DNA from 2 places in the Sphingomonas paeninsulae genome. Region 2 is predicted to be linked to the other one. Evidence: riboswitches for the same ligand, from Rfam matches in the RefSeq annotation. Region 2 holds a riboswitch; the other holds the start of a gene.

Region 1 (4,417 bases), on a different replicon from region 2:
GCGCCTGATTCTCAGCGATGGTATTCGCAACTCCGACCGATACAGTACGGATATTCGCGCGCTTCACGGCCCATGTTGTTGCCGTTGGAGCTGGTATTCCGGTCAGGAACAGGTCCGGGTGCATCATAAGGACTTCCTCGGCCGTATCGCCGATTGTCCTGAAGCGACGTGCCCATTTCAGATCGACCGACGTTGCGCGTGGATTGTTCGAATAGTGGCTGATCGCTGCAATCTGGGCAGGCGCTGCGACCTCGGCAAGAATCGCATCGATACATGGGTTGTTCGATACGATCCGGCTGGGGACTGAAACCGGCGCGCTCGCCATCAGGAGGAGTGCGCCGATCATCGTTAGATTTTCACCCGCACGCCGACATGAGCGTTGCGGCCGAAGGTGCCATAACCCGACACGACTTCATATTTAGCGTCGAACAGGTTTTCGATTCGTCCGAACACCTCGAACCGGTCGCCGATGGGTACCGATGCCCGGATGGTGGCGATGGTATAGCCGTCAAGGGTGGTTGGCATGAACGTCTGGAAATCGCTGTCGTTGCTGTCGCTCACCGTTTGGACGCTTGCGCCAAGATTGACCCGGTCCCACGCATTCCAGTCGATTGATGCGTTTATATTGTGCTTCGGGCGACGGAGCAGCGTCTCTCCAGTCAGGCGGTTCTTCGCATCGATCAGGCTGTAGTTTGCCGTGAACGTCAAATGCGATGTCGGACGCGCTTCCACAAACACCTCGACCCCCTGTGACCGCGTGCGGGCGGTGTTGTCGTAATAGCCGGACGGCCTTTGCGAGCACAGGCTCGTGCTTGCGCAAAAAACGAAGTCGATCTGATTGCGGGTATCGCGACGAAACGCGGTGGCACCAACCTTCAGCGTGCCATCGATTACGGATTGTTCGACGCCGATGTCATAGCTCTTGGCAGTTTCGGGCTGCAATGGCGCCAGAGCCTGGGTTCCGTCGAACGCCGGTTTTCCATAAGCACCGTATACCTGATAAAGAGTCGGCGCCTTGAAACCTTCGCCATAGCTGGCGCGGATCACGGTACCACTGCCAACCCGCCATGCCGCATTGGCGCTGAATGTCACCTTCGTTCCATAGGTTTTGTGGTCGTCCACGCGGACACCGCCGGTCACGGTCAAGCTTTCGATCGGCTTCAGGATAGCCTGGAGATAACCGCTTTCAAGGTTCGTGCGCTCGGTCGAAAACCCGTCGAAAAAGCGCGAATTTTCATGCTCGAGTCCAAACACCGCGCGCACGGCGTCGGTTATCGTCGCATCGCCCTGATATTCATAACGCTCGACCCGGCCGCGCGCGACAAAGCTGGGTGCTGACCCAAAGGCAGGTTCGAAATTATCGCGGTGGGTATCGTTGATTGTAAACGCCAGACGGTTCTTCAACGCGCCGTCAAACAGGGCAACGTTCAGGCCAGCATAGCCAAATATTTGCTGTGTTTTGGCATAGTCCGCTGTGTCGGTAAAACTATACGGAAAAGTCGATTGATAGCCGTCGTAGTCTACCCGGCTGTCTGCATAGTTGGCACGCAGGTCCAGGTTTATGGTATCGCTGAACGCGACGCCAACGCGCCCGTTTGCCGCATATTGCCGATAGCCGTCCCTTTCGGTCCCGCCCTTGAATGCAGAGATCCCGTCGTCATCGAAATAACCGCCGCCGAGCGATGCCGAAAAGATGCCTGATTTGCCGCCCAATTGCCCGACAACCTGCTTGCTGTTCTTATAGCCATATTCGGCGCGCAACGATCCGCCGAGGGCGTCGGGAATAGGCGCAGTCACGATATTGACGACGCCGCCCAATGCCTGACTTCCCCAGGGAACCGAGTTCGGCCCGCGCAGTACCTCGATATGATCGATGTTACCGGTCAGCAGATTGCCGAAATCGAATGCCCCGCCCGGTGAAGTCGGGTCGTTGACGCGAACGCCGTCGATAAGGACCAAAGTCTGTGTGTCTTCGGCGCCACGGATGCGCACGGCGGTTGGCTGACCAATGCCGCCATTCCGCGTGACGGTTACGCCGGGCGTTGTGGACAGAAGGTCGGAGACCGCCTGATACTGTCGCGCGTCGATTGTCGCTTTATCGAGGACGGTGATGGCTTGCCCGGACTGGTCGGCTTCTTCTGCCGCGCCGGTCGCGGTGACGACGATGTTCGAATCCGACGCGGTGTTAGCATCTTCGGCGAACGCGGAAACAGGGAGCAGCGCGATGGCTGCAACGGCATATTTGAAACGGATCACGGAATTCTTCCTTTGCATAGCAACATACGAATGTCGCCACGCAAGGGAACTCCCTCGTTCGCCCGTGTTTTCCCGCACGGTCGAAGTACGACTGTGACGGGCAGGTCTCCTGACTCGCGGGTCAATGCTGCTTCTTGCGCCTTCCCAATCCGCCGGTTTTCCAGTTTTTCAGTGGCATATGCGAGGGCAGCTCGCCGGTTACAGTTGCGGGAACAGCACCGGGTTCGAACCGGTTTCCCTATTATTCCTCTTGAGAGGAACCCATCACGGCGCGGCGAGTAGCGCAGCCGTTGCTGCAATGCAAACTGACGCATTCATGGCCCGAATAATTAACCACCGCAGGAATAATATAGCGTACCGTTTTGGTGGGGACCGGCGGACGAGCAATGTTGAGGAGTTGGACGCAGGTGGCCCGCCGATTTTCAAAACTGCCAGAATACAGATCCAGTTCAGAACGATTGTCCGACGCGAGCTATATCGAATTGGTCACGCTGTTGCTCGGAGGCAGGCTTCCGATTGCGATTATGGCGTTAAGCGTCGTGTCGGTTGCTATCCTGTCTCAATTGGCGGGACGAGATGATCGTGCTCTGGCTTTCGCTGGCGGTATCTTTGTCCTTTTAATGATTCGCGCCGGTATCGTCACAGCATTCAAACGAAGTGCGAAGACTGTACCATTGACGATGGCAGCAACTTGTAAGTGGGAAGTGCGATACGTCGGGGTAGTGTTGCCATACGCCATCCTGTTCGGCCTGTTTAATTTTCATCTGGTGAATACGGGCGATGAAGCGGTGCGCTTGATGGTGGTTGCCCAAACCTTCGGCTTTTGCGCCGGCATGGTGTCGCGGGGCTTTGTCCGGCCGCAGCTTTGCGCACTCATGGTGCTCATGGGGGCATTTCCTACCGCGATAGGGTTCCTGATACTGGCGGCAAGGACGGGAGGCTCCAGCGGAATTGTGTTTGCATTCGTCGGCGTCCTGTTCGGCACTTTCGCTGTGTCCAGTCTGGAGACAGTGCGGCATCTTTACCGGGCGATACTCGCGCAACTGGCGACCAAGCGCGAACTTGCGGCATTTGCACGCGTTGATCCGCTAACGGGACTGGCGAATCGGCTGGCGATGCGTGAAAAACTGGCGAGCGAAGAAGATCGTGGGGGCGGGGGCAACCCTTTGCATTGCTGCTGATCGATCTGGATGGGTTCAAGGCGGTCAATGATCGGCACGGTCACCCGACCGGCGACAGGGTTCTTCGCGAAGTTGCGCGGCGGTTGACAGAGACCGTGAGTGACGAAGGTCTTGCCGTCCGATTGGGTGGTGACGAGTTTTGCGTCATCCAGACAGGCCTTGCCAAGGGGGGGATGCCGAAGCGATGGGGAGCCGACTGATCGAGGCGCTGTCCGAACCGATGATGGACAAAGGCACGCTCCTCCAGATCGGATCGAGCATCGGCATTGCGCTTGAGGACGGGTCAGTGCGCGATATCGACATCCTGATCGAACGCGCGGACAGCGCCCTGTATCAGGCAAAGCGGTATGGCGGAAACACTCTGCGTGTCTGGCGCGATGTGCCGAAACTGACGCTGGCGGCGTAGTCGGTCATTTTTTCGGCAAATGGTGGGCCCGTCGGGATTCGAACCCGAGACCTACAGATTAAAAGTCCGTTGCTCTACCAACTGAGCTACGGGCCCCATTTGCCTGGAAGGCGCTGCCCCTATGTCCGGGGCAGCCTGCGGTCAAGCCGTGCCAGTAATTGTCGTGCAGTCAATTGAGAAATCGGGTCGCGCCAGTCGGGGATAATTTCGCACAATGGAGCCAGCACGAAGCGGCGTTTGCGGAATTCCGGGTGGGGAATCGTCAGGTTCGCGGACGACCAGATACCACCGCCCCATGCAATAATATCAAGATCGATGACCCTGTCGCCCCAGCGTCGCCCCGGTCGTCTGCCGTGTGCGCGTTCGATCGATTTCAGGCGAACGAGAAGTTCGAGCGGGGTGAGGGTGGTTTCGATTGCCGCAACGGCGTTAGCGTAGGTGCGAACGCCGAAACCTAGGGGGGTGAACTGATGATGGAAGACGCGGCGACAGGCTCCCCCCAATATGGGTCCAGGTGACGAAGGAATGCCGCGATTATTTTGCGCGGGCGGCCTGCGCGACCCTGACGATTCGA
Region 2 (4,417 bases):
TAGGCAGCGGCTCGCAATTTTGGAGAGGGGTATCGATCAGCCCCGCCAGTCGTGAGAGCTCAACAAGGGCCGCCTGCGCTGCTCCTGCACCACCTGCGTCGCACAAATGGGCAAGGTCTCGCAAAGCAGACACCGGGACGGTCGAAACCGCATCCAGCCGCCCGTCTTCCCATCCGTCACCGGGCAGCACGGCCAGCGCGATGCCGCGCGACCGGGCCAGAGCCTCGACCTGTTGCAGCCCATAACTCCAATAAGGCGTACCGCCGATCAGCCGGATCAGGATCGCCTTCGCGCCCGACAGCGTCCGCTCGACATAAGTGTCGACCGATAGCGGATGCATAAGCGCCGCCAGGTTGGCGAGCCTAAGCGTAGGAAATGCCGCATCATCCGCGCGGGCCTGATGCCATGCCGCCGCGAACGCCCCGAGGTCGCTGTCTGAAAAGGACAGCACCACCAGATCCGCAGGCTCTTGCCCCAGATCCTGCGGGACGGCAGTTTCCTCCATCCCATGGGTTTCGCGGAAGATGACGTGCATGGTGCGCGCCTAGCTCAACAGCACCGCGCGAATGGCGTCGGCATCGATATGGTCATGCTCGGCAATGGCGACGAGCGTGGTGCGCCGCGCCTCGTCGGGCCGCCACGGACGGTCATACTGATGACGCACCCGCGCACCCACCGCCTGCACCAGCAGCCGCATCGGTTTTCCAACAACGGCGGCATAGCCCTTCACACGCAGGATATTGTGATCGCGGGCCAGCGTTTCTATTCGCGCCACAAAGGCCGCCGGATCAGCAATCTCGCCCAGTTCGACGACAGTGCTGTCAAAATCATCGTGCTCGTGATCGTCTTCTCCATCATGGTGTGATGGGCGCGCTGCGATATCGTTCTCTGCGGCGGCATCAAGCCCCAGAATGATACGCGGATCGACTACGCCTTCGGTAAGTTCGATCACCGGCACAGCGCGTGGAGCCTCCGCCGCGATAATCGCACGCGCGGCGGCGACGCCCTCGGGTCCGGCCAGATCAACCTTTGTGAGCAGGATCATGTCGGCGCAGGCGAGCTGATCCTCGAACACTTCCGACAGCGGCGTCTCATGATCGACGCTCGGATCAGCGGCACGCTGAGCGTCGAGCGCGGCAACATTGGGCGCAAATCGTCCTGCCGCAACCGCCTCGGCATCGGCCAGCGCCAGCACGCCGTCCACGGTGATCCGGCTGCGGATCGCAGGCCAGTCGAATGCCTTGAGCAGTGGCTTGGGCAGCGCGAGGCCTGACGTCTCGATCAGAATATGATCCGGGCGCGGATCGAGCGCGAGCAGCTTTTCGACCGTGGGGATGAAATCATCCGCCACGGTGCAGCAGATGCAGCCATTGGCCAGCTCGACGATGTTTTCTGCCGGGCAATCGGGAATGGCGCAGGATTCGAGAATCTCGCCGTCCACGCCCAACGAACCGAATTCGTTCACCACCACCGCCAGCCTGCGCCCGCCGGCATTGCGGATCAGATGGCTGATGAGCGTGGTTTTTCCAGCGCCCAGAAACCCTGTAACGATAGTGACCGGCACCTTGGACAGGTCGGACATGGCAATTCCCCGTGCGCCGGAGCGAGAACAAGCGGGGGCTTGCCGGACAGGTCCGGTCGGCGCGCGACCACGGGCGGGCGCGATGAAGCACCCGTTACCGCGCGACCGTGCAGCCCCAGCCGCACAGCTTCGTCGCTCAGACGGAGTTCACCGTGCCGCGGCCATCCCCTGGACCAAGGCAAGAGCGACCAGACGCCGGCAGGTCTCCTGGCTCGCGGGTCACAGCTTGATGCACACCTTCCCAGACTTGCACGAATGCGTTGTCCAGTGGTCGCTCCTGTGGTCAGGAGCATGTGCATCGCGCTATCCGCTTACAGTTGCAGGGACAGCCACGGATTTGGAAGCAAGCTCCCGCACCGCATTCCCGATTAAGCCCCTTGCGGGGGCACCGGCGCGATCAATGAAGGGCGGAATCAATCCGTCCTTCGATGATCGCCCTAGAGGAAAATACAAGCCAAGCCAATTGATGTTGTTGCGCCTTCCTCTTCTTGGCTGAGAATGATGTAACGACGCGCACGGTTAGGTGGGGACGATCAGGGAACGACGGGCACTTCGATCTCGTCGAAGCGCTTCCAGCGGTAGATCGCAAAGCTTGCAAGCCAACAGAGCACGAAAAGTCCGATGATGGCGAAGCCAAGGCTGTTGAAATTCTCACCCAGTTTCGCAGCAAGACTCCATGGCCACCCCGTCAGGCCAAGCTTGTCGCCGATCAGGGCCAATGTCTCAATTCCGCCAATGACAATTGCCACAATGGCCGAGATCAGGGTGATGGTGATGTTGTAATAGAGCTTGCGGATCGGTTTCACGAAGGCCCATTCATAAGCGCCCAGCATCACCACACCGTCGGCCGTATCGATCAGGGCCATACCGACCGCGAACAGCGCAGGCAGGACTAAAATCGTTCCGATCGACAGGCCATTGGCAGCCTGGCTGGCCGACATGCCCAGAATGGCGACTTCGGTTGCGGTATCGAACCCCAGCCCGAACAGAAACCCCAGCGGGGCCATATGCCAGCTCTTGTTCACGAGGCGGAACATTGGCCTGAACATCCGCGAAAGCAGACCGCGCCCACCCAATAACAGGTCAAGATCGTCGTCGACATAGTTGCCGCCCGCGCGAACATGGGCAAAGGTCCGCCAGACGGAGTGCAGGATGACAAGGTTCATGCCTGCAATGGTGAACAGGAAAAGTGCGGAAATCATGGTCGCGATTACGCTGCCCATTTCCTTGAAGGCACCGAACCCCGACAGCGCGCTGGCCGTCACCGCGATGGTGATCGACGCGATGGCAATGATCCCCGAATGCCCGATCGCAAACCAGAAGCCGACCAAAACCGGGCGCTGACCTTGCTGCATCAGCTTGCGGGTTACATTGTCGATGGCCGCAATATGATCGGCATCAACCGCGTGACGCAGGCCGAGTCCCCAGGCAAGCAAAGCGGTGCCCAGCATCAGGGGTTGCGCGTGGAACAGGCTGTATGCCCAGATCCACACCGCGATGTTGGCCGCGATCAGTCCTGCAAACAAGATGCTGATCTTTCGGCGTAGGGACAGTGATACTGATGCGACAGATGCAATCATGACTGGCTCCGTGATCGACGGGGAAATGGGTAGCGTGAGAGCCGCCGCCGGATACGCCGCCAAATTCGCCGCAGGTCGCGGCCAAGTTTGCGGATACCCATCCAGGCTCCGGTCCCGCACACGAACGTGACCGCTGCGAGCAAGGGCAGGATAACGATATACCGCCAAGGGCTGTGGCGCAGGCCGGGCAGATCAAAGCTGTGGGGGCGCTCCATAGCCAGCGCTCGGCGCGCGCGGTGCCATCGACCGCACGCAGCAAAGTGCCGGACACCGCGTCGATATAAAGGCGCGTGGCTTGCGGATCAGCCAGCACCGCACGCCACACCGGCAATCGCACCGACTCCTTATGCGCATAGTAATAGCTGTCGCCCTCGGACAGCAGGGAAAGCGATGCGACACGAGGGCCGTTCCGCAATGCGACCGCGATGTCCGCCCCCGTCAGTATCGCGGGCTTGCCCGAACTGTTCAGCCGGACCATGCGTCCATCCGCGGCAATCGCAACAAGCGCCATTTTTCCGCCAAGCGGCGCGCTTTCTACGCGGACCGTATCGATGGGAAGGCGGCTTATATTGGCCAGCGCGGCCCGCATGTCGGCCCAGTGCATCGTGCCTGCAAGGTACTGACGTTCCACAAGTCCGGCATTGCTGTCGAACAGCCCCCAGGGATTCATCGAGAACAGGCCACTCCCGACCCAGGTGAGGGTGAGCAGGCCAAAGACCAGTCCCGCCATATGATGCCACCACCACAGGCCGCGATAGGGCGAGCCGATCGTTCCGTCCTTGCCCCGCATTAATCGGATAATACCGATCCAGATACCGGTGACGGTAAGGAAGCAGCCGGTCAGCGATGTCCAGATAACGACCTGGCTCCACGCAACTGGGTTCTGGCGAAGCACCGTCGGGTAAAGCCAGTGCGGAACCGCGCCGAGCCAGCCCCAGAAGCGCTCAAATCGGGTCGTTTTTTGGACAACTTCACCGGTCAGGCCAGCGATGTAGGCCGTCGAGCCTGCGGCGTCGGCATAGTCTACCCGATAGAGCGGTCGGTTGGCGCGAAATGCCTGAACGGTCCATTGATCGACGAAAATCGGCGTTATCGCGGCCACAGGTCCGTCAATCCCGACGTTGCGCCCGAATTCCGCCCCGACCTTGCCGAGATCTTCGCTGGAAAGCGTCGTCAAGAGAGCGCCGGACCCGAGGTCATAGCTCTGCGGTGAGGCGCGCATCTGCCAGATCGCGCGCCCATCACCCTTTTCAGG

The links. Region 2 has a riboswitch for cobalamin ahead of cobW (cobalamin biosynthesis protein CobW). Riboswitches for the same ligand answer to the same signal wherever they lie in the genome.
Region 1: it holds a riboswitch for cobalamin, as region 2 does, so the genes downstream of both, D3Y57_RS08425 (TonB-dependent receptor plug domain-containing protein) here and cobW (cobalamin biosynthesis protein CobW) in region 2, are expected to answer to the same signal.

Annotation. Positions count from the first base shown of each region.
Region 1 is NZ_CP032829.1:624,882-629,298, reverse strand. It holds gene D3Y57_RS08430 (ABC transporter substrate-binding protein) at 1-346, opposite strand, end outside; gene D3Y57_RS08425 (TonB-dependent receptor plug domain-containing protein) at 349-2,256, opposite strand; cobalamin riboswitch at 2,339-2,536, opposite strand; gene D3Y57_RS08420 (hypothetical protein) at 2,664-3,437, shown strand; gene D3Y57_RS21090 (GGDEF domain-containing protein) at 3,428-3,637, shown strand; gene D3Y57_RS21085 (diguanylate cyclase domain-containing protein) at 3,622-3,843, shown strand; tRNA gene D3Y57_RS08405 (tRNA-Lys) at 3,864-3,939, opposite strand; gene folK (2-amino-4-hydroxy-6-hydroxymethyldihydropteridine diphosphokinase) at 3,963-4,346, opposite strand.
Region 2 is NZ_CP032828.1:399,403-403,819, forward strand. It holds gene cobN (cobaltochelatase subunit CobN) at 1-535, opposite strand, end outside; gene cobW (cobalamin biosynthesis protein CobW) at 545-1,582, opposite strand; cobalamin riboswitch at 1,763-1,990, opposite strand; gene D3Y57_RS03110 (HoxN/HupN/NixA family nickel/cobalt transporter) at 2,116-3,033, opposite strand; gene D3Y57_RS03115 (peptidase) at 2,981-4,417, opposite strand, start outside.